DNA from 2 places in the Amycolatopsis sp. NPDC051071 genome. Region 2 is predicted to be linked to the other one. Evidence: riboswitches for the same ligand, from Rfam matches in the RefSeq annotation. Region 2 holds a riboswitch; the other holds the start of a gene.
What was found. A riboswitch is a leader RNA that binds a small molecule or an ion and turns the genes downstream of it on or off. The one in region 2 is predicted to bind glycine.
Positions count from the first base shown of each region.

Region 1: another riboswitch for glycine. It lies ahead of gcvP (aminomethyl-transferring glycine dehydrogenase); the one in region 2 lies ahead of gcvP (aminomethyl-transferring glycine dehydrogenase).

Region 1 is NZ_JBFBBY010000062.1:8,840-23,538, reverse strand. Features, by position in the region: gene AB0M65_RS20890 (nuclear transport factor 2 family protein) at 1-166, shown strand, start outside; gene gcvP (aminomethyl-transferring glycine dehydrogenase) at 170-3,049, opposite strand; glycine riboswitch at 3,219-3,315, opposite strand; gene AB0M65_RS20880 (MerR family transcriptional regulator) at 3,362-3,943, opposite strand; gene AB0M65_RS20875 (TetR/AcrR family transcriptional regulator) at 4,219-4,863, shown strand; gene AB0M65_RS20870 (bifunctional nuclease family protein) at 4,978-5,451, opposite strand; gene AB0M65_RS20865 (MerR family transcriptional regulator) at 5,673-6,434, opposite strand; gene garA (glycogen accumulation regulator GarA) at 6,431-6,898, opposite strand; gene gcvH (glycine cleavage system protein GcvH) at 7,024-7,407, opposite strand; gene AB0M65_RS20850 (CDP-alcohol phosphatidyltransferase family protein) at 7,492-8,106, opposite strand; gene AB0M65_RS20845 (hypothetical protein) at 8,145-8,378, opposite strand; gene AB0M65_RS20840 (hypothetical protein) at 8,617-8,952, opposite strand; gene AB0M65_RS20835 (hypothetical protein) at 8,978-9,196, shown strand; gene AB0M65_RS20830 (hypothetical protein) at 9,220-9,609, shown strand; gene AB0M65_RS20825 (hypothetical protein) at 9,890-10,849, shown strand; gene AB0M65_RS20820 (adenylosuccinate synthetase) at 10,846-12,054, shown strand; gene AB0M65_RS20815 (NUDIX hydrolase) at 12,051-12,683, shown strand; partial or broken gene AB0M65_RS20810 (D-Ala-D-Ala carboxypeptidase family metallohydrolase) at 12,688-12,896, opposite strand; gene AB0M65_RS20805 (AMP-binding protein) at 13,337-14,699, opposite strand, start outside.
Region 2 is NZ_JBFBBY010000008.1:83,654-98,352, forward strand. Features, by position in the region: gene AB0M65_RS04720 (O-methyltransferase) at 1-616, shown strand, start outside; gene AB0M65_RS04725 (hypothetical protein) at 850-1,119, shown strand; gene AB0M65_RS04730 (transglycosylase domain-containing protein) at 1,213-3,162, opposite strand; gene AB0M65_RS04735 (GntR family transcriptional regulator) at 3,331-4,053, opposite strand; gene AB0M65_RS04740 (DUF433 domain-containing protein) at 4,184-4,852, shown strand; gene AB0M65_RS04745 (hypothetical protein) at 4,875-5,249, shown strand; gene AB0M65_RS04750 (L-serine ammonia-lyase) at 5,349-6,722, opposite strand; gene lipA (lipoyl synthase) at 6,739-7,740, opposite strand; gene glyA (serine hydroxymethyltransferase) at 7,737-9,005, opposite strand; gene gcvH (glycine cleavage system protein GcvH) at 9,009-9,386, opposite strand; gene gcvT (glycine cleavage system aminomethyltransferase GcvT) at 9,404-10,495, opposite strand; gene gcvP (aminomethyl-transferring glycine dehydrogenase) at 10,504-13,335, opposite strand; glycine riboswitch at 13,379-13,481, opposite strand; gene AB0M65_RS04780 (3-oxoacyl-ACP reductase) at 13,751-14,518, opposite strand; gene AB0M65_RS04785 (aldehyde dehydrogenase family protein) at 14,518-14,699, opposite strand, start outside.

The DNA.
Region 1 (14,699 bases), on a different contig from region 2:
CAGCCTGCCCGCCGCTCCCGACGCGCACCACGACATCGCGCGGTTCCAGTGGTATCTCGGCCCGGAAGGCGCGGAAGAGCCGCTGGCGATCGGCTTCGACGTCATCACCGTCGAGGACGGGCGGATCAAACAGGTGCTGGGCTTTCTCGACAAGATGCCCGGCTGAGCCTCAGGCGAAGGCGTCCGGCGGCGGGCAGGAGCAGACGAGGTCGCGGTCCCCCGCGGCCCCGTCGATCCGCCGCACCGGAGGCCAGATCTTCGTCGCGGTGAAACCGGCCGGGAAGACCGCGATCTCCCTGCTGTACGGGCGATCCCACTCGCCCGCGAGGCAACGCGCGGTGTGCGGGGCGTTGCGCAGGGGGCTTTCGGCCAGCGGCCACTCCCCCGCGGCCACCTTCTCGATCTCGCCGCGGATCGCGATCATCGCGTCGCAGAACCGGTCGAGTTCGCGGAGGTCCTCGCTTTCGGTGGGCTCGACCATCAGCGTGCCTGCGACCGGGAAGGACATCGTCGGCGCGTGGAGACCGTAGTCGGCCAGCCGTTTGGCGACGTCGTCGACGGTGACACCGGTCCGCTTGGTCAGCGCGCGAAGGTCGAGGATGCATTCGTGCGCGACCAAGCCCTCACGCCCGGAGTACAGCACCGGGTAGTGCTCCGCGAGGCGTTTGGCGACGTAGTTGGCGTTCGCGACCGCGGTCAGGGTCGCACGCCGCAGGCCTTCCGCACCCATCATCCGGACGTAGGCCCAGGAAATCGGCAGGATCGACGCGCTGCCCCACGGCGCGGCACTGATCGGGCCGACACCGGTCACCGGTCCGGCGTCCGGCTGAAGCGGGTGGTTCGGCAGGAAGGGCGCCAGATGCGCGCGGACGCCGATCGGCCCGATGCCGGGACCGCCGCCACCGTGCGGGATGCAGAAAGTCTTGTGCAGGTTGAGATGTGAGACGTCGGCGCCGAATTTGCCGTACTGCGCGACCCCGATCAGGGCGTTCAGGTTCGCCCCGTCGACGTACACCTGGCCGCCCGCGTCGTGCACCAGCGCGCAGACCTCGCGCACGGTGTCCTCGTACACGCCGTGGGTGGACGGGTAGGTGATCATGATCGCGGCGAGGTCGTCGGCGTGCTCGTCCACAGTGGACTTGAGATGACCGAGGTCGATGTTGCCCTCGTCGTCGCATTTCACGACGACGACCCGCATCCCCGCCATCACGGCACTGGCCGCGTTCGTACCGTGCGCGCTCGACGGGATCAGGCAGACGTCGCGTGCCTCGTTCCCGCGCTCGCGGTGGTAGGCGCGGATCGCCAGCAGACCGGCGAACTCACCCTGGCTGCCGGCGTTCGGTTGCAGGGAAACCGCGTCGTAGCCGGTGATCCCGGCCAGCCAGCGCTCCAGGTCCTTGACGATGGACAGCAAGCCCGCCGCGTCCTCGGCGGGCGCGAAGGGATGCGGCCCGGCGAACTCCGGCCAGGTGATCGGCTCCATTTCGGCCGTGGCGTTGAGTTTCATCGTGCAGGAACCGAGCGGGATCATGCTCCGGTCGAGGGCGACATCCTTGTCCGACAACGCCCTCAGGTAGCGCAGCAGCGCGGTTTCCGAGCGGTGCGCGTGAAAGACCGGATGCGTCAGGTACGCACTGGTGCGACGGAGATCCGGCGGGAAACCGTCCGCGGTATCCGCGTCCAGGGAGTCCACATCGGACACCGCGATACCGAACGCCTTCCATACCAAGGAAAGATGCTCACGGGTCGTCGTCTCATCGCAGGCGACGGCGACGTGGTCCGCGTCGGCGGGCCGGAGATTGACACCGAGTTCCCGTGCCGTGGCGACGACTCCGGCCGCGCGGCCGGGGACGGCCACCATGACGGTGTCGAAGAACTCGCAGTGCACGACATCCACCCCGCTCTCGGCGAGCCCCGCCGCGAGCACGGTGGCCATCCGGTGGGCGCGGTTCGCGATGGCACGCAAGCCTTCCGGCCCGTGGTACACCGCGTACATCGACGCGATGACCGCCAGCAGCACCTGCGCGGTGCAGATATTGCTGGTCGCCTTCTCGCGGCGGATGTGCTGTTCGCGGGTCTGCAGTGCGAGCCGGTACGCGGGCGCGCCGTCGGCGTCCTTCGACACCCCGACGAGCCTGCCGGGCAGCTGCCGTTCGAGACCTTGCCGGACGGCGAGGTACGCCGCGTGCGGGCCGCCGAAACCCATCGGCACGCCGAACCGCTGCGTCGAGCCGACCGCGACGTCCGCGCCGAGTTCACCGGGCGACCGCAGCAGGGTCAGCGCCAGCGGATCCGCGGCCATCACCACGGCCGCGCCGAGCGCCTTGGCCTCGGCGATGGTGTGGTCCCATTCGCGGACGGCACCGGACACACCCGGATACGACAGCAGCACACCGAAGAAGTCGCCGCCGAGGCCGAGTCCGGTGATGCCCTGGGACAGGTCGGCGGTCACCAGTTCGATGCCGAGCGGTTCGGCGCGGGTGCGCAGCACCTCGATCGTCTGCGGGAGGGTGTCCTCGTCTACCACGAACCGGTTCGATCGCGGTTTGCCCGCCCGGCGGACCAGCGTCATCGCCTCCGCGGCCGCGGTCGCTTCGTCCAGCATGGACGCGTTCGCGATCGGCAGGCCGGTCAGGTCGGCGACCATGGTCTGGAAGTTGAGCAGCGCTTCGAGGCGGCCCTGCGAGATCTCCGGCTGGTACGGCGTGTACGCGGTGTACCAGGCCGGGCTCTCCAGCACGTTGCGGCGGATCACCGGCGGGGTCACGGTGTCGTGGTAGCCGAGGCCGATCATCTGGACCATCGGCCGGTTCCGCGCGGCCAGCGCGCGAAGTTCGGCGAGTGCCCCGGTCTCGGTGGCGGGTGGCGGCAGGTCCGGCGGCGTCGCGGAGTCCCGCAGCGACGCGGGAACGGCCCGCTCGGCGAGTTCGTCCAGGGAGCCGACGCCGATGACGTCGAGGATGCGTGCGAGTTCGTCCGGGCCGGGACCGATATGCCGGTCCGCGAAGGGAGTTCCGGCTTCGAGTGCGGCCAGTGAACCGGGCTCCATCGGGGACCTCCCAAGACGCGGGGGCGGGGCCGGGACGGATTGTCCTGGCCCTCCCCACTCTGTCCGTACCCCGTGGGGCGCCTGAGAGTTTCACCCGTGGGTTGAGTCGGGCTTGCACCGTCGGCGGAGCCGCCAGGTGGTGACCTGACGACTCACTTTCCAGAGGCGTCTCGTCCGCGCGGTCCAGGGTGCCTGAGAGGTTCCGGGGAGGACTTGCTCCTTCGGCGCCGAGCTGTTATCGGCTCGGTCTCTCCCGCGCGGATTCGTCGACCGCGGAAGTGAGCCTACCCTGCCGCGCGCGCGGCTTCATGATCAGCCGGTGCGACGTGCGTTACGGCGTTGCGTGAACTCGTCCGGCGTGACGGTTTCGATCACGCCGCCGTCGGCGCGCTCGGCCTGGAACTCGTGGATGGTGCCGCTGATCTCCTGCATCGCACCACTGACGGCGATACCGAAAACGCCCTGCCCACCCTGCAGTAAATCGACGATCTCCTCGGGCGAGGTGCACTCGTAGACGGTGGTGCCGTCGGAGAACAGTGTGACCTTCGCGAGGTCGCGGACGCCGCGCAGGCGCAGGTGATCGACCGCGACCCGGATGTTCTGCAGTGAGACACCCGTGTCGAGCAGACGCTTGACGACCTTCAGGACAAGGATGTCCTTGAACGAGTACAGCCGCTGCGAACCGGAACCGTGCGCGGTGCGGATACTCGGCGCGACCAGCTTCGTCCGGGCCCAGTAGTCGAGTTGCCGGTAGGTGATCCCGGCGATCTGACAGGCGGCGGGACCGCGGTAGCCGACGAGTTCGTCCGGAAGGGAAGAATCGGGAAACAGCTCACCCTGCTCGCCGTCAGCGACCGGAACGAGCGGCTCTTGAGGGCTACCAGCCTCGACCACGCCATGCCTCCCCTCGCCCGACCTGGCGGCCGGCGAACAAAGCCGCGCGGACCCACGTGAGTCCGCACCGGAGTCAACCGTCAAGACGAATGCCCCAGACATCCGAATCACACCTTGGCGATTTACCTCCATTGACGGTAAGCGCGTCCGGCAAAGCGGTCAACGCGACGCGCGGTGAACCTCAAGCTCTTCTTGAGGCTTGTTGGGGACACTCCCCCGAACGGCCGTACGGTTACCCGGTTGCCACGTTTACTCAGCCATGTTAATTTTTACTCATGCAAGTAACTCCGTCATCAGAGAGCGCCGTCGTCGAGGTTCAGGCGGAACTCGGACTGTCGGTCACCGAGGCCGCCCGGCGAGCCCAGATCATCGGGGCCACGATCGCGACTATTTCCGATCTCGGCTACCACAAGACGTCTTTCGCGAAGATCAAAGAACGGGCCGGGCTGTCCAGCACCCGGATCATCTCGTACCACTTCACCAACAAGGCAGGCCTGATGCAGGCCGTGGTCACCACCGCGACCGGGATGAAGGACAAGTTCCTCGAGGAGCGGATCCAGGGCACGACCGACCGGGCCGGGCTGCTGCGTGGCTACATCGAGTCGGAGATCGCGTTCCTCGGTTCGCACCCGCAACTCGTACGGGTCATGGTCGAGATGGCCTCCAGCGGATCGGATACCGAAGGCTGGTTCATGTCTGCGCCGATCGTCGAAGAGTTCCGCACCGGGCGGCTCGAACGCCAGCTGCGGCAGGGGCAGCAGGAAGGCGCTTTCGGCGGCTTCGCGCCGGACGTCATGGCGCTGTCGATCGCACAGGCCATCGACGGCGTCGCCGCGAAGTTCGCGGCGGACCCGAAGCTGGACCTGGAGCGGTACGGGCGGGAACTGGCGGACCTGTTCACCCGGGCGACCGCGGCCTGAGGTTCACTTCCCGTTCAGGCTCGATCCACCCGAACCCCGCCTTCGCACCGCACGCGAGAAGAAGGGGCGGCGCCACCGGCGCCGCCCCTTTCTTTCAAGATCTCGCGATGCGGATCAGGTATCCGCGCCGCGGAAGTCCTCAGGTGACACGGAGTCGAGGAACTCGCGGAACTTCTCGACCTCGTCCTCCTGCTCGTCGGGGATGATGAGGCCCGCTTCCTCCAGCACCGCGTCGACGGCGTGGATCGGGACCCCGACCCGCAGCGCCAGCGCCACCGAATCGCTCGGCCGCGCGGAAACCCGGATGTCCCCGTCGAAGACCAGTTCCGCGAAGAACGTGCCTTCCTTCAAGTCGGTGATGACGACCTGTTCCAACTCTCGGCCCAGCGCTCCGATGACCTCTTTGAGCAGGTCATGGGTGAGCGGACGGGCCGGGCGGACTCCCTGCTGCTCCAAGGCGATGGCGGTGGCCTCCACCGAGCCGATCCAGATCGGCAGGTATCGCTCGCCTTCGGTTTCCCGCAGCAACAAGATCGGCTGATTCGCGGGCAGCTCCACCCGCACGCCGACGACGCGCATTTCGCTCATCGGGCTTCGCCTCCCTCTCGTGCGCACGGGCCGCAACGCTTGTCTCGACGACCAAGCGACGCTGATGAACCCGACGCTACCCGTCTTCCGAGCGCTGTGCTCGCTGTCTCCGACATTCTCGGTTCGCCGCGGCAAACCCACTCTCACGGTACGGCATTGGGTGCCGAACATTCAGTCATTGACAAGTGGCCGCACAGCGGTTTCCTGTCCTCCGAAACCGTTCAACCACCCGTGACGGCCCGTATTCCCGCCTTCACAAGGAGCGTATGTAACGCTACGGACAGTGCCGCGAGCTCACGGACGACCTCGTCGCCCCTCGCTTGGGCGTCCTCGTCACGGTGCCGATACACCGGGGTCACGATCTGCTCCAGCAGGCCGACTTCGCGGTCGGCCGCGGCGCGGAAGGCACGCAGATGTCTCGGCTCGATACCGAATTCGGTCATCGCCTTCACGGTCTTGGCCACGACGACCGCGTCAGGGTCGAAGAACCCCGCCGCGCCTGGGCGAACGAGACCGTATTGCCGCAGCTCAGCGAGGGTGGCGGCGTCGATTCCCGCCTGGCGCAGCAGATCTTCCTCGGTCAGCCTGATCTCGCGATCGCATTCGAAATCCCCGGGGGACGGCAGTCCGCCGTTCTCCCCCGGGGCTTCGAGCGAAACAAGTTTTCGCGGCGGTCTCGGTACCTCCGCCGAGGGCGCGGCGCCCTGATCCGCCGCGTCCAGCTGTTCCTTGATGACCTTCAACGGAAGGTAGTGATCCCGCTGGGCGGACAGGACGAACCGCAACCGCTCCACGTCCGCCGGAGCGAACTGCCGGTACCCCGAAGGCGTCCGACCTGGCTGAACCAGACCTTCCGCCTCGAGGAACCGGATCTTGGAGATGGTGACATCGGGGAAGTCGCCACGCAGTTGTGCCAGCACGGCCCCGATGCTCAACCCATCGCGCTGCGACGCATCCCGATCAGGCCGCCCGGCCGCAGTCACTGTGCCCCCTGGCCCCCGGAACCCGGACCGGTCAGGAAGACCAGGCGGAACTTGCCGATCTGTACCTCGTCGCCACCGGCGAGAACAGCCTGGTCGACCGGCTCGCGGTTGACGTAGGTGCCGTTGAGGCTGCCGACGTCGATGACGACGAACTCCCCGCCCTCACGGCGGAACTCGGCGTGCCGCCGGGAAACCGTGACGTCGTCGAGGAAGATGTCGCTGTCCGGGTGCCGTCCCGCACTGGTGGTGTCGCGGTCGAGCAGGAAGCGCGAACCCGCGTTCGGGCCGCGCTTGACGACCAGCAACGCGGAACCGGCGGGAAGCGCGTCCACGCCCTGGACAGGGGCCTCGGCAGCCGGAGGAGCCTCGGTGCCTTCGACGTCGGCCAGGAAGTCGGCCCGGAAGACAGAGGTCCGCTCCGGAGACTGCTCCGGGGGAACGCCGGGCCCGTCGTTCGTGCTCACCTGAGCTCTCCTAACGCATGTGTGTTGCCACTACTCAAGAACGTGCAGAGGTCAAACGTACCGTGCCTGATCGAATCTCCGGCCCGCGGCTCCCCCTACTCCGGTCAAGGGGCCGCAGCCTGCGGCTATTCCTTGATCAGCGCCTGGTACGCCTCGGCCTCGAGCAAAGAATCGACCGAACTCGCGTCGTCGAGCCGGAGCTCGATGAGCCAGCCCTCGCCGTAGGGATCGCTGTTGATCAGCTCGGGTGACTCGGTCACCGCGTCGTTGGTCGCGACCACCTCGCCGTCGAGCGGGGCGAACAGCTCCGAAACGCTCTTGGTCGATTCGACCTCGCCGAACGCGTCGCCGGCGCCGACCTGCTTGCCGACCTCGGGGAGTTCGACGAACACGACGTCACCGAGCTGGTCTTGCGCGTACTCCGTGATGCCCACGCGTACGAGCCCGCCGTCGCGCACGGAGACCCACTCGTGCTCCTCGGTGTAGCGCAGTTCTTCTGGAGTGGACAACGCCGCTCCCCTTTCTCAAGCCCTCACTTGAAACCGACGCGCGCAGTTTCGCATCCCGCCGGACCGCGCGCCCGGCGCCTCCCGTTAGCCGGCTTGTCCGGCCGAACGCAGCGCCCGCACCGTCTGGACGACGTACAACACGCCCGAATAGACGTACAGGACCGCACCCCACGCGGTGAAGGCGTAGCCGATCGGACGGGCGATCGAGGCGATGTCGGAACCACCCTGGGTGAGCAGCAGGAACGGGAAGGCGTACATCAGCACGAAGGTCGCGCCCTTGCCGATGTAGGTGACCTCCGGCGGGGCGAACCCGCGGTGACGCAGCAGCAGCACGCAGACGCCCAGGACTGCTTCCCGGATGACCAGCGGAACCACGAGCCACCACGGGATGATGTCGCGAAGCAGGAACGCGATCAGCGTCGCGAGGATGTAGAGCCTGTCAGCGGCGGGGTCGAGCAGCTGACCGAGGCGTGACATCTGGTTGAGCCAGCGGGCGAGCTTGCCGTCGAGCCAGTCGGTGAGCGCGCTGAACACGAGCAGCGCGAGCGCCCAGCCGTCCTCCTTCGGGCCGAGCAGCAGCCACAGGAAGACCGGCACCCCGGCGAGCCGGAGGATCGAAAGCATGTTGGGAACGTTCAGAGCCTGCCGTAGCAAAGAAGGCTCTTCGCTGGTCACGCTCGGTTCGGGGGGCGTACTCACCCGCTCAGCCTAGCCAGTGACGCCCGCGTCGCCCGGCGTCAGCTGGCCCGGGTGTGGCTCCAGCCGCGGCGTTGCAGATCCGCGCTGGTCAGGGCCACCGGCCTGCCGCGATGATCGGTGCCCATCCAACGGGTGTGCCCCGTGGAACTCTCCAGGACGTACGGGCGGCCGCCGCACCAGACGACGGTGCACGGGGCTGTCGGTGGCAGCTCCGCGCTCGCCGGTGCGGTGGCCTCGAATGACGCGGGGTCGAGCTGTTCGTCGGTCTTCATCGCTCTCACGGTTTCGGTGACGGGGACTGGGACACGCCGGAGCGCTACCTTTGTTTTCGGCGGAACAGGCGTCGGCGTTAACCACCCGGCGCCGGATTCGTCCGATCGGTTCGCGACGGCAGCAGCGTGTTGTCGCGCTGTGAACGGCATGTTAATCGTCCACAATGGACAGTGAATGAGCGGTCCTCGCGTATCGCCGTGCCGCCGACGCGATAACCTCCCGCGAATCGAACGTGGATCAATGCCACGGCATCGGGTCCGGCCAGGTCAGAATGGGCGGGCCACGACCGGCCGACGAAAGGATCGCCTTGCCCGTCTCGACGACCACGGGATCGTGGCGGCGTCTGCTCGCGGCCGTCCTCGCCGCCGGAACACTCACCGCCTGTTCGAGCGAAGGGCCGCCACCGCCTGTCACCTCCGCGCCGCCGCCACCGTCCGCGCCCCCTTCGAGTACTTCCAGTCCTTCCGTGCCACCGATTCCGTCGCAGACCGCGCCGAGTCCGTCCGCTGCCCCGAATCCCGCCCCCAAGCCGAAACCGGCTGAACCGGTACAGGGTTCGTGCGGCACGGTCACCGCGGCGAGCGGGCTGACACTTCAAGTGCTCAACGGGCCGGGCGTCTCCTGCGCCGACGCCACCGGGATCGTCGGCTCGTTCCACAAGACCATCGCCGGCCGCCAGTCCGCGGGTTCGGACGAGCCGGTCAGCGAGACCGTCGACGGCTGGCTGTGCGTTTCCGGGGCACCCGCCGCGCAAGGCGGCACCAGTTGCAGCAAGGGCGAGCAGAACGTGTTCGCCGCCGTCGTCCCCGTCGAATGAACCATCCCCGAGAAGAAGGGCCCATGAAGAGCCTCTCCGTACTTCCCGCCGGCCTCACCATCCTCACCGCCGTCCTGTTGAGCGGTTGCGGAGCGGATCCCGCCCCCTCGGCCGCGCCGGCGCCGCCGTCCTCACCCGCCGCCGACCACGCCCTTGCCGGAACGCCATGCGGCGACTTCGCCGGCCCGCAGGGCGCGAAGAGCAAGGTCGTCGTCCGGGGGAAGACCGAATGCGCCGAGGCGACACAGGTGCTGACGGACTACTTCACGAAGCTGACGCCCGCCGAGGCCGCGTCGCCGCAGGGCCCCGGCCCGGTGGTGATCGGCGCGTGGACGTGCGGCAGCGGGCCGAACGATCCGGTGACCAGTTGCTCGACCGAGGACGAACGGCAGATCGAAGCCACCCGCTCCTGAGAGAGCCGCACGGTGCGAAGCCCCGCTTCAAGTACATGAAGGCCCCCTTCCTTGCGCTAGGCGCACGGAAGGGGGCCTTCATGTACTTCGGGAAGGTGACGTCCTAACGGGACTTACCACTCGCGACCCGGCCCCTCTTGCGGCGCGAAGTAAGAGTCTATTAGACTCAAACTAGGCTCACCAGCGACGACACCGTGGTCACGGCGACTTCAGCCTGATCTGATGCCTGCTCGACGAGCTGCACGGCGCCCTTCACCATCCCCGAGACAGGAGCCTGACCATGGGACACGGACAGTGGGACGACAACGCCTACGCCGCGGCGAAAACCTTCCGCGCGGCCAAGGGTGAGGACGATTTCGGCTACACCGCCGGCTTGCGCGGCAGGCCCGCGACCGAATGGCGGGTCGCGCCCGCGCTCGATCCGGCGGACGCCGTCCGCGAGTGCCGGGACTCGGCCGATCACGCGGACTCGACGCCGATCGCGGTGCTGTTCGACGTCACCGGTTCGATGCGCCGGGTACCGAGGATCATGCAAGGCAAGCTCGGGAAACTTCACGGCCTGCTGAAGCGCCGCGGGTATCTGGCCGACCCGCAGGTCCTGTTCGGCGCGATCGGCGACGCCGACAGCGACCGGGTCCCGTTGCAGATCGGGCAGTTCGAGTCGGACAACCGGATGGACGAGCAGCTGCGCACGATCTTCCTCGAAGGCGGTGGCGGTGGGCAGAAGAGCGAGTCCTACGAGCTGGCCGCCTACTTCATGGCCGAGCACGTGGTCACCGACGCGTGGCAGAAGCGCGGCCGCAAGGGATATCTGTTCCTCATCGGCGACGAGCTGAACAAACCCGCACTCGAAGCACGGCACATCCGGCGCGTCATCGGCGACAACGTCCGGCAGGACATCGATCCCGCGTCGGTGTACCGGGAACTGGCCCGCAAATGGAACGTCTACTACGTCCTGCCGAATCAGTCGTCGTACTACCACGACCCGGAGATCGGCGAGCACTGGAACAGCCTGCTCGGCCAGAACTTCCTCAAACTCGACGACCCCGGCGCGGTCTGCGAGCTGATCGCCGCCACGATCGGGCTACAGGAGCGGGTCGTCGACGTGGACGGGGCGCTCGCCGACCTCGCCGAGATCGGTTCGGCCGCCGAGAGCGCGGCGGTCGGCAAGGCCTTGGTGAAGCTCGGCGGCAAGACGCTCGTCAAAGCGGCCGTGCCCGAACGCGCGGTGCCGCGATGAGCGTCCTGGACGGACACGTGGTGGTGGTCGGGCTCGGCTTCGGCGACGAAGGCAAGGGGGCCGTGGTCGACGCGCTCTGCGCCGACCGGCCCACCACCGCCGTCGTCCGCTTCAACGGCGGCGCGCAGGCCGCGCACAACGTCGTCGCGGAGGGACGGCACCATACGTTCAGCCAGTTCGGGGCGGGCACGTTCGCCGGCGTGCCCACCCACCTCTCGCGGTTCGTGCTGGTCGAGCCGTTCGCGTTGGCCGCGGAGGTACGGCAGCTGGAAACGGCGGGCGTCCGGAATCCGCTCTCGCTGCTGAGTGTGGACGGCCAAGCCCTGCTCACGACCCCGTTCCACATTCACGCCAACCGGGCACGGGAGCTTGCCCGCGGCGGCGGACGGCACGGTTCGTGTGGCAAGGGCATCGGCGAGACGGTCTGGTACTCGCTGCTGTCCGGAGCCGCCCCGGGTGACGTGGTGGAAAGCCAGGAGGTGATCGGGACGCCGGGTGCGGCGCCCACGGTCGCCGACTGCGCCCGGCCATCGGTGCTGCGACGCAAACTCGACGCGCTCGCCCGGTTCTACGCCCCGCTCGCCACGCCGTCGCATACCGTGGACGAACTCGTGGCGACGTACCGGGATTTCGCCGGCGCGATACGGATTACCGACGGGGACGAAACGGGGCGGCTCGCCGACGCCGGGAGGCTGGTTTTCGAGGGAGCGCAGGGGGTTCTCCTCGACCAGCACCATGGGTTCGCACCGCATACGACTTGGTCCACCACCACCCCGCACAACGCGCGCGAGCTGCTGGGCGGGCGTCCGCACACCGTCCTGGGTGTCACGCGGACCTATCTCACGCGGCACGGCGCGGGGCCGCTGCCGACCGAGTCGGCCTCCGTGCTCGCCCGCTTTCCCGAGGCTCACAACGGCACCGGCGAGTTCCAGGGCGCGTGGCGGGCGGGGCACCTCGACGCGGCATTGCTGGACTACGCGATCGCGGCGTGCGAAGGCGTGGACGCCCTAGCGGTGACCCACCTCGACGCGACAGGGCTTCGAGTCGTACCTGCCGACGGCTCCCGCGCCGTCGGGCTTCCGGATCCCTTGGCGTGGTTCCACGACCGGCTCCCGGTGGCAGTCACCGGCTACGGCCCGGACCGCGCCGACTACCGGATCCCGGTCGCCGCGGCCGCCGGGGCACGGTCGACAATCAGCGTGTGATCGACTCGACTCCGGTGTCCGTGGACGTCCTGGTCCTGCGCTTCGACCCCGAGGCCAGGACCGTGCTGCTGGGCGTCGCGCCGAGAGCCGCCGAGCCGTTCGCGGGGGATCTCGCGCTGCCCGGGGTGCTGCTCGGGGTCGGGGAACGGCTGCGGGACGCGGGTGCCAGGGCGGTGGTCACCAAACTCGCCCTGCCGCCGGGCACGCTCACGGCGACGGGGCAGCTCATCACCTTCGACGAGCCGAATCGCGACCCTCGCGGGCCCACCCTGTCCGTCGCGTTGTGGGCGACGACCAATCCCGGGCCGGCCGTCAGCGAGAACGTGCTGTGGACGCCACTGGACAAGGTGCCCCCGCTGGCCTTCGACCACGACCGGATCGTGGCCGACTGCCGTCCGCTGCTTGCCGACCGGCTGTGGCGGGACACCGGGTTCACCGCCGGGCTGCTGGGGCGGATCTTCACCACGGCGCAGGCACTGGACGCGTCCGAGGCACTGACCGGCGACCGGCCCTATCCGGCGAACCTCGGCCGGACCATGGAGCGGGTCCCTGGCTTGCGACGCACCACCGAACACGCGGCCGCCCTCCCCAAAGGAGGACGGCCGCCTTCGCTGTGGCAATGGGAATGACGGGTCAGATCCCGCAGGACGACGCCGACCACAACCGGCCGGACCGGTGCGCCACCTGCGTGTGGTCGTCGTGGCCGGGGTAGCCCGGCCCGAGAATCTCACTGAACCCGTGGTTGCGGGCCTGCCGCGCGAGTCCGCAGAAGCCCTGCGCGCCCGCGCCGAGGTCGACGGCGTCCCGTAAAGATGACGGCTGCCCGTGGCGCCGCCGACCGCTCCCGGTGTGTCATGAGGGGTCCCCATCGGACACTTTTCGTCCTATGGGGACCCCTCATGACGGGTAAGTCAAACGTGGCGTGGTGCCTGGGCTCGCTGTGACCGACTTGTTCGCGGGGTTGGCGGCCGGAGCGACGGCGTGACTCGCGTGCTTGAGCACGTAACTCGCGTGCTTGAAGCCGTAACTCGCGTGCTTGAGCACGTAACTCGCGTGCTTAAAGACGGAACTCACGTGCTGGATGCCGAACTCACGTGTGCCGAGTCTGAGCACGCGAGTCACGGCTTCAACACGCGAGTGCGGTGTCGGGCCCCTGAAGAGTCCGCTCCGGCCGCCGAATCAGTCACGCCACGTTTGCCTTACCCCTCAAAATGACACACCGGCGCGAACGGCCCGTTACTTGCGAATTTCGCAAGTAACGGGCCGTTCATGGCACCTGAGGTCAGCCCTTCAGCTGCGGAAAGTCCTCCTCGCGGAACTCCCCCGCCGGCCGCCCGGCCGCGTCGTTCTCCCGGCCCCGCAACTCGACGCGACGGATCTTGCCGGAGATCGTCTTCGGCAGTTCCGCGAACTCGAGGCGCCGGATTCGCTTGTACGGCGCCAGATGCTCACGGCAGAAGGCCAGAATGGACTCCGCTGTCCCGGCTGTCGGCGGGTGTCCGTCGGTGAGGACGACGTACGCCTTCGGCACCGCGAGCCGGATCGGGTCCGGCGCCGGGACCACGGCCGCCTCGGCGACGGCTTCGTGCTCCAGCAGGACACTTTCCAGTTCGAACGGCGAGATCCGGTAGTCCGACGCCTTGAAGACGTCGTCCGTCCGGCCCACGTACGTGATGTAGCCGCGTTCGTCGATCGAGCCGACGTCGCCGGTGTGGTAGAAGCCGTTCGCGAAGGCCGCGGCGGAGCGCTCCTCGTCGTCCGCGTAGCCGGTCATCAGGCCGACCGGACGGTGATCCAGGTCGAGGCAGATCTCTCCCTCTTGTGCTCGCTCGCCGGTGACGGGATCGACGAGCGCGACGGTGAACCCGGGGAGCGGGCGGCCCATCGAGCCGGGGACGACGTCCTGGCCGGGGGTGTTCGCGATCTGGACGCTGCTCTCCGTCTGCCCGAAACCGTCGCGAATCGTGACTCCCCAAGCCTTTTCGACCTGATCGATCACTTCGGGGTTGAGCGGCTCGCCCGCGCCGACCACCTTGCGTGGCGGGGTCTTCAGCACGGTCAGGTCGGCCTGGATCAGCATCCGCCACACCGTCGGCGGCGCGCAGAAACTGGTGATGCCGCAGCGGTCCATCTGCGCCATAAGCGAAACCGCGTCAAAGCGCGCGTAGTTGTAGAGGAACACCGTCGCCTCGGCGTTCCACGGCGCGAAGACGTTGCTCCACGCGTGTTTCGCCCATCCCGGCGACGAGATGTTCAAATGGACGTCACCCGGTTCGAGACCGATCCAGTACATGGTGGACAAATGCCCGACCGGGTACGAGACCTGCGTGTGCTGCACCAGTTTCGGCTTCGCGGTGGTACCCGAGGTGAAGTACAGCAAGAGCGGATCGCCCGCGGCTGTCGGCCCGTCCGGGGTGAACTCGTCCGGTTCCTCGTAGGCGTCCACGAAGGACTTCCAGCCCTCGACGGGGTCGCCCACCGTGATCCGCGTGTAGTCCCCGGGGACGTTCTCGAACTTGTGCACGTCGGCGGAGCGGATCACGACGTGCTTCGCCGCGCCCCGCTCGACCCGGTCGGTGAGGTCGGCCGGGCCGAGCAGGGTCGACGACGGAATGATGACCGCGCCCAGTTTGATCGCGGCGAGG
Region 2 (14,699 bases):
CGGGGTGCTCGTCCCGTCCGATCCCGCCCTCGAAGCCGCGCTGCTCGCCTCGCGCGAGGCCGGGCTGCCCTCGATCGCCGTCGCGCCGAACCAAGGCAAACTGCTCAACCTGATCGCCAGGATGATCGGCGCCCGCTCCATCCTGGAGATCGGCACGCTCGGCGGCTACAGCACGATCTGGCTCGCACGTGCCCTGCCGCCGCAGGGCAGGCTCGTCACGCTCGAATTCGACCCGAAGCACGCCACCGTCGCCCGCGGCAACATCGACGCGGCAGGGCTTGGCGGGCTGGTCGACGTCCGCGTCGGCAAGGCGCTGGACCTGCTGCCTGCCGTCGAAGGCCCGATCGACCTGGCGTTCATCGACGCCGACAAAGTCAATAACCCCGCCTACTTCGAGGCGTCGCTGAAGCTCGTCCGGCCCGGTGGTGTGATCGTGGTCGACAACGTCGTCCGCGGTGGCGCGGTCGCCGACGCCGACAGCAAGGACCCGAACATCCAGGGGATCCGGCGGTTGCACGAGATGATCGCCGCCGAGCCGCGTGTCGACGCGACGGCGTTCCAGACCGTCGGCGCGAAGGGCTACGACGGCCTGACCATCGCACTGGTGAAGCCCTGATGGGCCGATTCGATCCGGCCGCGCTCGAGCGGTCGCGACGCGTCCTTTCCGGTTATGTGGCCCCGCGGCGAGGTACCCGGGCCGGTGTCCCTGGTGGCCGTCGGCGACGAGATCCACGTGAACGCCTTGGGGAATCGGGCAGCAGTTCGTCGACCGGTTCGTCCAGAACTCGCCGATCGCCGCGTGCCGCGCCGAGCGGATTTTCGGCCCGCTGGGCATGAAGGACACCGGCTTTGTCGTCCCCCGATGACCAGTCGCACCGCTTCACGACGTCGTATCAGGTGGACGGAGAGACCGGTGAACTCCAGGTCTACGACGCCCCCGACGGTCAGTGGAGCGCTCCGGTGCCGTTCTGCTGCTGTCCGGGGGAACCCAAGGCGGTGAGCGGCTGGGGATTCGGGCTCGCCGTGGTGAACAGGAACGACGGGCTCGCGACCAAGGGCCGCTACGGCTGGGACGGCGGGCTCGGCACGTCTTGGGCGGCGATCCGGTCACGGGGCTGACCGGGATCCTCCTCACCCAGCGCACCGACTGGCCCGCTCCGTGGCACGCACGCGAGGACTTCTGGACGATCGCGCAAACCTCGCTCATCTGAGTCACCGAGTCGGTGCTGGAACCGGCTGAACGTCGACGGATTCCGGCCACCGCACCGGCAGTCCCTGGTGGTAACCGCTCATGAAGCGCTGCCACATCTCGGCCGGGATCGTCTTGCCGGTCAGCTTCCCCCCGGCGGCGTCCCTCATCCGGCGCGGCTCGTCGGACCCGACCCAGACCGCCGTCGCGAGTTGCGGCGTGTACCCGACCGCCCAGCCACCCGCGTTGTCGTCGGTCTCCAGATACCCGAAGTCGCCGGTCTTCAGTGCCGCCGGACGGTCCTTCAGCCCGGTGGCCAGCACGCGGCTCACCGTACCGGCGATCCGGCGGCTCAGCGCCTGGTCGTCGTCGAACGCGGGTGCCTTGTCCGAAGGGCGTTCCCAGACGACCTCGCCGTGTTCGTCGCGGATCTTCGACACCAGATGCGGTGTGGCGCGCATGCCTTCGGCGGCGAAGGTCGCGTAGGCGCCTGCCATGTCGATGGCCCGCAACGGGTACCGGCCGACCGCGATCCCGGGGCCGATCAGGAACCCGTCCTTCTCGCGCAGCGTCACCGCGCCGTCGACGGTCTCGGGAACGCCTGCCGCGCGGGCCCCGTTCCGGACGGCTTCGGCGCCGAGTTTCTTCGCCAAGTCGACGAAGGGCCCCTGCGCGCCACGCCCGAGCGCCTCGCGCAGCGTGCACTTCCCGGCCTCACCGCACTGGTCGTCGAACTTGAACTTCTCGCCGAGAAAGGAGGCCTCCTTCGGCAGCTTCACAGGCTCATCCACGTTGACGCCCTGTCGCAGACCGGCGGCCAGCGTGAACGGATGGAAGGCCGCACCGGTGCCGTACGGGGTGCCGGCGTAGTCGTGCACGCTCCAGCCGCCGCCGTTGTACGCGCGGATCGCGCCTGTCCCGGGTTCGACGGCGACCAGCCCTGCCCGGAACTGCTCGGGCTGACCCTGCAGCCGTTCCTTGACCACCTTCTCCGCCTCGGCCTGCGCGCGCGGATCGATGGTCGTCTCGACCTTCATCGCGCCGCCGCGGAGCCGGTCCAGCGGGTAGCCGACCTGTTCGAGTTCGGCGAGGACCTGCTGTTTGATGTGGTACTTCTCGTAGGTGACGCGGCCCGCCCTGGTCTCCGACGGCGCCTGGATCGCGGCCTCCGGATAGGCCGCCGTGACCGACTCGGCCTGACTGACGTAGCCGCGGACGACCAGCTTGTTCATCACGTACGACCAGCGCTTCCCGGCGTGCTCGTGCGTCGAGGCGTACGGGTCGTGCACCGACGGCGACTGGATCATCCCGGCGAGAAAGGCCGCTTCGCTCCACGTCATCGAGTCGTCGAGCGTGCGGCCGAAGTAGGCGTTCATCGCCGACGCCGGGCCATAGGTGCCGCGTCCGAAGGAGATGATGTTGACGTAGCTCTCGAAGATCTCCTTCTTGGTCTGCTGCTGCGTGATCTTCGTGGCGAGCACTAGTTCGGAGAACTTGCGGACGAGGGTGGCGTCCTCGTTGCCGGTGGACTTCTTGATGTACTGCTGGGTGATCCCGGATCCGCCGCCGACGCCGGTCACCAGCGCCCGGCCGAGGCCGGTGAGGTCGAAGCCCTCGTTGTCCCAGAAGGTCGGGTCCTCGGTCGCGACGATCGCGTCGCGCAGCTTCGCGGGGATGGCGTCGTAAGGCACGAACAGCCGATCTCCGCCGGGTGGGATCACCTTGAGCAGCTCGGAGCCGTCCGCGTTCTGGAGGACGACGGTCTTGTCGAGATCGGCGAGCACCTCTTGTGGGCTGCGGACGTCGAGCAGGAGGTACGCGACCCCGAACGCGATCACCGGGATGCCGATCAGGAGGCCGAGTGACCAGGCACCGATCCGGCGTACTCGCCGCCACCCGCGTCTCTTCCGCTCCGGCTCCGGGGTGGCCGTGGTTTCCGACTCGGGTGCGGTTTCGTCATCCGGGTTTTCCACGACACTAGAGACGCCCGAACGAGTGAAAAGGTTGTGGGAAAATCACCGAATCGTGTCATCGCCGTGTACCCCCCCGCCGCAATTAGTCCTCTAGTGGCGGTAGTTGGCAATGCGAACCACCGCAACCAGAGGACTACTTGCGAGCGCGCGGGGCGACCGGGGAGGCGCTCAAGCGAGAAAGGCGCGAAGCAGCGAAGCGGTGCCTTCGACGTGCTCAGCCATCGCCCGGCGGGCCGCCTCGGAGTCCCCGGCGAGGATCGCGTCGACGATGGCCTCGTGCTGGGCGTTGGAATGCTCCAGGTTCGGCTCCAGCAGCGGGATCATGTCGAGCAGCTGGTTGACCCGCATCCGCGCGTCGGCCATCGCCGTGGTCAGCGAACCGGACGCGGTGACCTCGGCGATCGCCAGATGCAGTCGTGAGTCCTTGCGCCGGTAGTCGCCGAGGTCGGCCGCGGCGGCCTCGGCGAGCGTGCTGGTCAGGTGTTGCCGGTCGGCCGGGGTGAGCGAACGCGACGCCGCCATCTCGGCGGCGCCGGTCTCCAGGACGTGCCGCAGGCCGAGCGCGTCCTCCACGGTGGCGTTGTCGACTTCGCGCCCGTCGGCGGCCGGCGGATCGGGCAGGACGTCGTTGACGAACGTGCCGCCGTAGCGCCCGCGTCGCGACTCGACGTACCCGGCGTCGGCCAGCGCGCGGATCGCCTCCCGCAACGTCACGCGGCTGACCCCGAGCCGCTCGGCGAGCTCGCGCTCCGAAGGCAGCCGCTCCCCCGCGCCGACCACTCCGAGCCGGATCGCCTGGAGCAGCCTTTCGACGGTCTCCTCGAAGGCATTGCCCGCGCGCACCGGGCGGAACAGCGCGTCACCCGCGTTCGCGACCGTGCTCGACTCCACCCTTCGAGTTTAGGCCGCCTGCAAGTCGTCCTCTGGTTGCGGTACTTGCACACGCATGTACCGCAACCGGGGTGTCTGTCGATCACACGAAGCCAGAGAGCGGATATGGTCTCCTGGAGAGGAGGACGACGTGGACAAAGACGTGAGGTTTACCCAAGCCCTCATGAGCATGACAGATGCAGCTCGCCATCTGGGTGTTCCCCAGCAGACCTTCCACCGCTGGGCACGTGGCTACCCGCACGGCGGTCCGCTGCTGCACATCTCCGCCACGGAAAGTATCCGGCAGGCAAGTGTTCCGTTTATCGCACTCGCCGAGGCATGGGTACTTGAAGGACTGCGCCAAGCAGGAGTTCGGCCCCAACGGATACGCCCCGCACTGGTGCAACTCCAACGCGAGTTCGGGCGAGAGTACGTACTCGTGTCGCCCGCCCTCGTAACTGACGGTATCTCAGTACTGTGGGACTTCTCCAAAACAGAGGCGGGCGCCGGCCTGATCGAGGGCCGGTCGGGCCAGACTGTGATTCGCGAAATCGTGCAGGACTACCTGACGTATGTCGGATTCGGCGCCGACAACCTCCCCAACAACCTCAAGCTCAAGGTCTTCGAGCCGTCAAAAGTCGCCATTGACCCCTATCGGTCATCAGGTCAACCTGTGTTCGTCGGCTCCGGTGCACGGGTTTCGAACGTCGCAGCAATGCTGAGAGCGGGTGAAGAACCTGCCATCGTCGCCGAAGAGCACGGAATCGGCATCGAGGCCGTCCGAGCCGCCGCACGCGTCCTCCTGGGCCGCGCCGCCTGAGTTCTACCTTGACGAGAACGCCGTGACTCGATCAGTCCGGCGTTTTCTCGTAGGCCTTGGATATCCATGCCACAAGCCGCCAGAGGTCTTCGGCACGCGGGCAGAATCCCTTGGGGCGGCGGATACCGAGTGGCTCGGGAAGATCGCCAACACTGGTTGGGTAGTACTCAATCGCGATGCCAAGATCATGGAACGACCTCACGAGCTGAGCGCATACCGCGCCGCGAAGGTCCACATGTTCTACCTACCCGGGGAAGCTACCCGAGAACTTCTCCTTCACTTGGTGGCGGTGAATCTCCAAGACGTAATCACGCATGCGGCCAACCGGAATCCTGATGTCTGGAAAATCACCGCGCGTGGTGTCGAGCGATTTCCCCTGAAGAAACGACGTGGCTGAGGGGTCCACCCTTCGAGTTTAGGCCGCCCGCAAGTCGTCCTCTGGTTGCGGTACTTGCACACGCATGTACCGCAACAAGAGGACGAAACGCGGGGGGTGTCAGCACTCGATGACGTTGACGGCGAGGCCGCCGCGCGAGGTCTCCTTGTACTTCACGCTCATGTCGGCGCCGGTCTCACGCATGGTCTTGATCGCCTTGTCCAGCGTCACGATATGCGACCCGTCGCCGCGCATCGCCATCCGCGCGGCGTGGATCGCCTTCGACGCGCCGACGGCGTTGCGCTCGATGCACGGAATCTGCACCAGCCCGCCGACCGGGTCGCAGGTCAGCCCCAGGTGGTGTTCGACGCCGATCTCGGCGGCGTTCTCCACCTGCGCCGGCGAGCCGCCGAGGACTTCGGTCATCCCGGCGGCGGCCATCGCGCTGGCCGAGCCGACCTCGCCCTGGCAGCCGACCTCGGCCCCGGAGATCGAGCCGGTCTGCTTGAGGATCGAGCCGATCGCGCCCGCGGTGAGCATGAACGTCACGATGCCGTCGTCGGAAGAGCCGCGGATGAACCGCTGGTAGTAGTGCAGGACCGCCGGGATGATCCCGGCGGCGCCGTTGGTCGGCGCGGTGACGACACGGCCGCCCGCGGCGTTCTCCTCGTTGACCGCCAGCGCGTACAGGCTCACCCAGTCCATGGCGTACAGCGGATCGCCGACGCCGTCTTCGGCGAGCAGCTTCTCGTGCAACGCCTTCGCCCGGCGCGGCACCTTCAGCCCACCGGGCAGGACGCCTTCGTGCTCACAGCCGTTGTGCACGCATTCCACCATGACCTGCCAGATCTCCAGCAGGCCTTCACGGACCTCCTCGCGCGTACGCCACGAGAGTTCGTTGCGCAGCATGATCTCGCTGATCGGCAGTCCGGTGTCCGCACAGTGCTTCAGCAGGTCCGCGCCGGTGCGGAACGGGAATTCCAAACTCGTCGAATCCTCGACGACGACAGTGTCGGTCTCGTAGGACTCGTCGCGCACGAAGCCACCGCCGACCGAGTAGTAGGTGCGCTCGCGCAGCACTTTCCCATCGGCGTCGAACGCACGGAAGATCATCCCGTTCGGATGCGCGGGCAACGACTTCCGCCGGTGCATGGTCAGATCGGTGTCCTCGGTGAACACGATCTCGTGCTCACCACGCACCTTCAGCAGGCAGGATTCGCGGATTTCCGCGACCTTGCCCGCCACGGTGTCGGTGTCGATCTCCTCCGGACGCTCCCCGGACAGCCCCAGCAGGACGGCCTTGTCGCTGCCGTGCCCGAACCCGGTCGCGCCCAGCGAACCGAACAGTTCGGCTTGGACACGCGTCGTGGCTGGCAGGTCGCCGTCGTCGGCGAGACCGTCCACAAAGGTCAGTGCGGCACGCATCGGGCCCACCGTATGGGAGCTGGAGGGGCCGATGCCGATCGAAAACAGGTCGAAGACGCTGATCGCCATTGATCTGCCCTCCTTCCTATCTGGCCAGCAGTGAGCTGGCTTCTTGGGCCGCGGGCCCTTCGGCGGCAAGATGGGCCAAGTTCTCCGACAGCGCTTCGCCGCGGTGAGCCTTCGTCTGCGCGAACAAGCGCCCGGCCCGATACGACGAGCGTACGAGCGGCCCGGCCATCACACCAGCGAAACCCATCGCTTCGGCTGCGTTCGAATGCTCGACGAACTCCTCGGGCTTGACCCACCGGTCCACCGGGTGATGCCGGGGAGAAGGCCGCAGGTACTGGGTGATCGTGAGGATTTCGCAGCCCGCGTCGACCAGGTCCTTCATCGCCGGAGCCACCTCCTCCGGCGTCTCGCCCATGCCCAGGATGAGGTTCGACTTCGTCACCAGACCGGCCTCACGAGCCCGCGTGATGACTTTCAGCGATCGCGCGTACCGGAAACCGGGACGGATGCGCTTGAAGATGCGCGGCACCGTCTCCACGTTGTGCGCCAGCACCTCAGGCCGCGAACCGAACACCTCGGCCAGTTGCCCCGGATCGGCGTTGAAGTCCGGGATCAGCAACTCCACCCCGGTACCCGGGTTCAACGCGTGGATCTGACGCACGGTTTCGGCGTACAGCCACGCGCCGCCGTCTTCCAGATCGTCGCGGGCGACACCGGTCACCGTCGAATAGCGCAACCCCATGGCCTGCACCGACTCCGCCACCTTGCGCGGCTCGGTCGTGTCCAGCGCGGCAGGTTTGCCGGTGTCGATCTGACAGAAGTCACACCGACGCGTGCACTGATCGCCACCGATCAGGAACGTGGCCTCACGGTCTTCCCAGCACTCATAGATGTTGGGACAACCGGCCTCCTCACACACGGTGTGGAGGCCTTCACGCTTGACGAGTCCCTTGAGTTCGGTGAACTCCGGCCCCATCCGCGCCCGCGTCTTGATCCACGGCGGCTTCTTCTCGATCGGAGTCTGCGCGTTGCGGACTTCGAGACGGAGAAGTTTGCGGCCCTCGGGCACAGCGCTCATCGGTTGAGATCCGCGTACAGCGGGTGCTTCTTCGCCAGCAGTTCGACCCGGGCGGACAGCGACTGGCTCAGCGCCTCGTCGAAGTCCGGGCGCAGCGCCTCGGCGATGATGTCGGCGACTTCGGTGAAGTCGTCGGCGCCGAAGCCGCGGGTCGCGAGCGCCGGGGTGCCGATCCGCAGGCCTGAGGTGATCATCGGCGGACGCGGGTCGAACGGGACGGCGTTGCGGTTGACCGTGATCCCCACCGAGTGCAGCCGGTCCTCGGCCTGCTGGCCGTCCAAGGTGGAGTTGACCAGGTCGACGAGCACCAGGTGCACGTCGGTGCCGCCGGTCAGCACCCGGACGCCCGCTTCGGCGCAGTCCGTGCGCGAAAGGCGGTCGGCCAGGATCTTCGCGCCTTCGAGGACACGCTGCTGGCGTTCGCGGAACTCCTCGCTCGCGGCGACCTTCAGCGCGACGGCCTTGGCGGCGATGACGTGCTCCAGCGGACCGCCCTGCTGGCCGGGGAACACCGCCGAGTTGATCTTCTTGGCGAGTTCCTGGCGGCAAAGGATGATGCCGCCACGCGGACCGCCGAGGGTCTTGTGCGTGGTCGTGGTGACGATGTCCGCGTAGGGCACTGGGCTCGGGTGCAGCCCCGCGGCGACGAGACCGGCGAAGTGCGCCATGTCGACCATGACCTTCGCACCGACCTCGTCGGCGATGCGGCGGAACTCGGCGAAGTCGAGCTGACGCGGGTACGCCGACCAGCCGGCGATGATCAGCTTCGGCTTGTGCTCCTTGGCAAGGCGCTCGATCTCCTCGACGTCGACGATCCCGGTCTCCTTGTCGACGTGGTAGGCGACGACGTTGTAGAGCTTGCCGGAAAAGTTGATCTTCATCCCGTGGGTCAGGTGACCGCCGTGGGCGAGGTCGAGACCGAGGATGGTGTCGCCGGGGTTGAGTACGGCGACCATGGCGGCGGCGTTGGCCTGCGCGCCCGAATGCGGCTGGACGTTGGCGTGCTCGGCGCCGAAGAGGGCCTTCGCGCGGTCGATCGCCAGCTGCTCGATGACGTCGACGTGCTCGCAACCGCCGTAGTAGCGGCGGCCGGGGTAACCCTCGGCGTACTTGTTGGTCAGCACCGAACCCTGCGCTTCGAGCACGCCAACCGGGGCGAAGTTCTCCGACGCGATCATTTCCAGGGTCGACTGCTGGCGGTCGAGTTCGGCGGCGACGGCCGCGGCGACCTCGGGGTCCACTTCGGACAAGCTTGCGTTGAACATGGATCAGCTCTCCTGGGTGAGCACGGCGTAGGCCTGGGCGTCGAGCAGGGCGGGCACGTCGCCGGACAGACGCACCTTCAGGAGCCATCCTTCGGTGTAAGGGTCCGAGTTGATCAGCTCGGGGGTGTCCGTTGTGGCTTCGTTCACCTCGACGACCTCGCCGTCCACGGGGGCGTACAGCTCGCTGACCGACTTGGTCGACTCGACCTCGCCGAACACCTCACCGGCGGTGACGGTGTCACCGACCGAGGGAAGCTGGACGAACACGATGTCACCGAGCGACTCGGCGGCGAAGGCGGTGATGCCCACGGTGGCGACGCCGTCGACGACGTTCAGCCACTCGTGTTCCTTCGTGTACTTCAGGTCCTGGGGGATGCTCATGGTTGCGAAAGGGCCTTTCAGGCGCGGGAGTAGAAGGGCAGGGCGACGACCTCGACGGGCTCGATACGGCCCCGGATGTCGACGGAAAGCTCGGTGCCGGGTTCGGCGTGTTCCCGGTCCACGTAGGCCATGGCGATCGGGTAGCCCAGGGTCGGCGACAGGGCGCCGCTGGTGACCTCGCCGATCTCGGTCTCGCCGGACAGGACGGTGTAGCCGTGTCGCGGCGCGCGGCGACCGGAGCCCTTGAGTCCGACGCGAACGCGGGGAACGTCCTTCTTGGACAGTTCCTCCAGCGCGGCCTTGCCGACGAAGTCACCCGGCTTCTCGAACTTGACGACACGGCCGAGACCGGCCTCGAACGGGCTCAGCTGGAGGCTGAGTTCGTTGCCGTACAACGGCATCCCGGCTTCGAGACGAAGCGTGTCGCGGCAGGCGAGACCGGCTGGGAGCAGCCCGTGCGGCTCGCCGGCCTCGGTGAGGATGCGCCAGACGGCGGGTGCCTCGCCGGCCGGGACGTACAGCTCGAAGCCGTCCTCGCCGGTGTAGCCGGTGCGGGCGAGCAGGACGTCATGGCCCTTCACGACGGCCGGGACGCTCGCGTAGTACTTGAGCGCGCCGAGGTCGGCGTCGGTGACGGCGCCGAGGATCTCGACGGCCTTCGGGCCCTGGACGGCGATCAGCGCGACGTCCTCCGACTTGTTGTCGACGACCGCGTCGAATCCGGAGACCCGCTCGGCCAGTGCTTCCGCGACCACGGCGGCGTTACCCGCGTTGGCGACGACCAGGAACTTCTCGTCTTCGAGGCGGTAGACGACCAGGTCGTCGAGCACGCCGCCGTTCTCGTCGCAGATCATCGTGTAGCGCGCCCGGCCCGGCTTGACGCCGGACAGGTTGCCGACCAGCGCGAAGTCGAGGGTCTCGGCCGCCTGCGGGCCCTTCACCTCGATTTCGGCCATATGGGAGAGGTCGAACAGCCCGGCCGTCTCACGGACCGCCTTGTGCTCCGCCAGTTCGCTCGAATAGCGGATCGGCATCGACCAGCCCGCGAAGTCGGTGAACAACGCACCCAGTCCTTTGTGGACTCCGTGCAGGGACGTCTCTTTCGACATCAAGTGCCTCAGTTCTCGTAGGCGTTGAGCGGCGGGCAGGAGCAGACGAGGTTACGGTCCCCGCGCGCACCGTCGATGCGGCGCACCGGGGGCCAGTACTTGGCCTTGCGGTTCACTCCGGCGGGGTACACCGCGAGCTCGCGGTCATACGGCAGATACCATTCGCCGACCAGGGTTTCGGCCGTATGCGGCGCGTTGCGCAGCGGGCTGTTGTCCGCGGTCCAGCGGCCCTGCGCGACGGCGTCGATCTCCGCGCGGATGGCGATCATCGCCTCGATGAACCGGTCGATCTCGCCGAGGTCCTCGGATTCGGTCGGCTCGACCATCAGCGTGCCCGCGACCGGGAACGACATGGTCGGGGCGTGGAAACCGTAGTCGATCAGGCGCTTCGCGACGTCGTCCACGCTGACGCCGGTCTCCTTGGTGAGCCCGCGCAGGTCGAGGATGCACTCGTGCGCGACCAGGCCGTCCTGACCGGTGTAAAGCACCGGGTAGTGCTGGTTGAGGCGCTTGGCCACGTAGTTCGCCGCGAGGACGGCGACCTGCGTCGCGGCGGTGAGCCCGCCCGCGCCCATCATGCGGACATACGCCCACGAGATCGGCAGGATCGACGCCGAACCGAACGGGGCGGCGCTGATCGGGCCGACACCGGTCGAGGGGCCGGCCTTCTCCAGCAGCGGGTGATTCGGCAGGTACGGCGCGAGGTGCGCGCGCACCGCGACCGGGCCGACGCCGGGGCCACCGCCACCGTGCGGGATGCAGAAGGTCTTGTGCAGGTTCAGATGCGAGACGTCGCCGCCGAACTCACCCGGCTTCGCCAGGCCGAGCAGGGCATTGAGGTTCGCGCCGTCGACGTAGACCTGGCCGCCCGCGTCGTGGACGATCTTGGCCAGCTCGTCGATGCCGTGCTCGTACACGCCGTGCGTGGACGGATATGTAACCATAATGGCTGACAAACTGTCGCGGTTGGCCTCGACCTTGGCGCGCAGGTCTTCGAGGTCGACATTGCCCTCGTCGGTGCACTTGACCACGACGACACGCATCCCGGCCATGACCGCGGAAGCCGCGTTCGTGCCGTGCGCGGACGACGGGATCAGGCAGACCTCGCGCTCGGTCTGGCCGTTCGCGTGGTGGTAGGCGCGGATCGCGAGCAGGCCCGCGAGTTCACCCTGGCTGCCCGCGTTCGGCTGCAGCGACACCTTGTCGTAGCCGGTGACCTCGGCCAGCCAGCCGGCGAGCTGCTCGATCAGGACGTGGTAGCCCTCGGCGTCCCCGGCCGGGGCGAACGGGTGGATCCCCGCGAACTCGCGCCAGCTGATCGGCTCCATCTCGGTGGTGGCGTTGAGCTTCATCGTGCAGGAGCCGAGCGGGATCATGCCGCGGTCGAGCGCGTAGTCCAGATCCGACAGGCCGCGCAGGTAGCGCAGCATCGCGGTTTCGGAACGGTGCGAGTGGAAGACCTCGTGGGTGAGGTACTCGCTCTCGCGGTTCAGCCCGGCGGGCAACGCGCTCGTCCCGGCAGCCGGGGCGTCGATGCCGAAGGCGTTGAGCACCTTCGCGATGATCACCGGCGTGGTGACCTCGTCGACGGCGATGCGGACGTGGTCGGCGTCGACCGGGCCGAGGTTGATCCCGTTTTCGCGGGCCACGGCGACGACGGCTTCGGCCTGCCCGGGCATGCGGGCGAGGACGGTGTCGAAGAAGCCCTCGTGGACGACCTCGACACCGCCGGTGCGGAGGGCGTCCGCCAGCCCGGCGGCGAGTTCGTGGACACGGGTGGCGATGCGCTTGAGGCCGTCCGGGCCGTGGTAGACCGCGTACATCGCGGCGAGCACGGCGGGCAGCACCTGCGCGGTGCAGATGTTCGAGGTCGCCTTCTCGCGGCGGATGTGCTGCTCACGGGTCTGCAGCGCGAGGCGGTACGCGGGGTTGCCGTCGGCGTCGACCGAGACACCGACGAGGCGGCCGGGCAGCGAACGCTCGAGGCCGGCGCGGACGGCCATGTACCCGGCGTGCGGTCCGCCGTAGCCAAGCGGGACACCGAAACGCTGGGTGGAACCGGCCGCGATGTCCGCGCCGAACTCGCCCGGCGCGGTGACCAGCGTGAGGGCGAGCAGGTCGGCGGCGACCGTGTACAGCGCACCGGCGGCCTTCGCGGTCTCGGAGATGGCGGAGTAGAAGCCCGCGCCGCGCAGTACGCCGGAAGCACCCGGGTACTGGACGACGACGCCGAAGAACTCCTCCGGCAGGCCCGTGAGCAGGTCGCGGACCTCGACCTCGACACCCATCGCCTCGGCGCGGGTGCGCACGACGGCGATCGTCTGCGGCAGGCATTCGGCGTCGAGGACGACCTTGTTCGACTTCGCCTTCGACACGCGGCGCATCAGCATGACGGCCTCGGCGACCGCGGTGGACTCGTCGAGCAGGGAGGCGTTCGCGGTGGCGAGACCGGCCAGCTCGGAGACCATGGTCTGGAAATTGAGGAGGGCTTCGAGACGGCCCTGCGAGATCTCCGGCTGGTAGGGCGTGTACGCCGTGTACCAGGCCGGGTTCTCCAGCACGTTGCGGCGGATGACCGCCGGGGTGACCGTGTCGTGGAAGCCGAGACCGATCATCTGCGTCATCGGCTTGTTCAGCGCGGCGAGCGCGCGAAGCTCGGCGATGGCGTCTTCTTCGGACGCGGCCGGGGGAAGTTCGAGGTCACGGGTGACCCGGATCGCGGACGGGACGGCGGCCTGCACCAAGGCGTCGAGGCTGCTGTAGCCGACCTCGGCGAGCATCTTGGCCTGCTCGGACTCCGAGGGGCCGATGTGCCGGTCGTCGAAGGACGTACTGGTCAAGGGAGCTCCTTTACTCAGGCGCCGGATAGACCGGTGCGCTGGGAACTCCCCCTCTGTCATGGCACCTGAGAGTTTCACCGCCCGTGGAGGACGACTTTCACCTTGGGTGAGGCGCACTTGCGCGCCTGCTTTCCAGAGTGGCCTCGCGGAAGCGGTAGTGGGTACCTGAGAGATTCCGGGGAGTTTGCTCCTTCGGTGCCCCACCACGTTCGTGGGGGCTCTCCCGCTCCAGCTCAACGGCCCTGTCTGCAGTTGTGCGCATACCGTACCTGCCGCGTTCGGCACGCGTCTACTTCAGGACGGGCACGTCACTTTTGTCCCGTCCGGCCGGACGGGATGCCGCACACGCGTGCTTGAAGGCGCGACTCGCGTGCTTGAAGGCGTGACACGCGTGCTTGGAGGCGGAACTCGTGGATTACAGCGGGGTGACGTAGGCCCCGGAGATACCGCCGTCCACCAGGAACTGCGAAGCCGTGATGAACGAGGCGTCGTCGCTGGCCAGGAAGGCGACCGCGCCCGCGATCTCCTCCGGTTCGGCGAACCGCCCGACGGGCACGTGCACCAGGCGGCGCGCGGCCCGCTCGGGGTCCTTCGCGAACAGTTCCTTCAGCAGCGGCGTGTTCACCGGCCCCGGGCACAGCGCGTTGACCCGGATGTTCTCCCGCGCGAACTGCACGCCCAGTTCCCGGCTCATCGCCAGCACCCCGCCCTTGGACGCGGTGTAGGAGATCTGCGACGTCGCCGCGCCCATCACCGCGACGAACGACGCCGTGTTGATGATCGAGCCCTTCCCCTGCCGTCGCATCTGCGGCAACACGGCCTTGCAGCACAGGTACACCGAGGTCAGGTTGACCTTCTGCACCTTCTCCCACGCGTCGATGCCGGTGGTCAGGATCGAGTCGTCCTCGGGCGGGGAGATGCCGGCGTTGTTGAACGCGACGTCGACCGAGCCGAATTCGTCCACTGTGGTCTGGAACAGGGCCTCGACCTGGTCCGCGTCGGTGACGTCCGCCTGGATGAACAGGCCGCCGACCTCCTCGGCCGCGGCCTTGCCCGCCTCGGCCGAGATGTCGCCGATGACGACCTTCGCGCCTTCGCTCGCCAGACGCCGCGCGGTCGCGAGCCCGATACCGCTGCTGCCGCCGGTGATGACCGCGACGCGGCCCTCGAAACGCTGAACCATTATTCCTCCGTACTGATGAAGACGTTCTTGGTCTCGGTGAAGGCGTCGAGGGCGTCCGGGCCGAGTTCGCGGCCGAGCCCGGACTGCTTGAATCCGCCGAACGGCGTCCAGTACCGGACGGACGAGTGCGAGTTCACCGACAGGTTCCCCGCTTCGACGCCGCGTGCGACGCGGAAGGCGC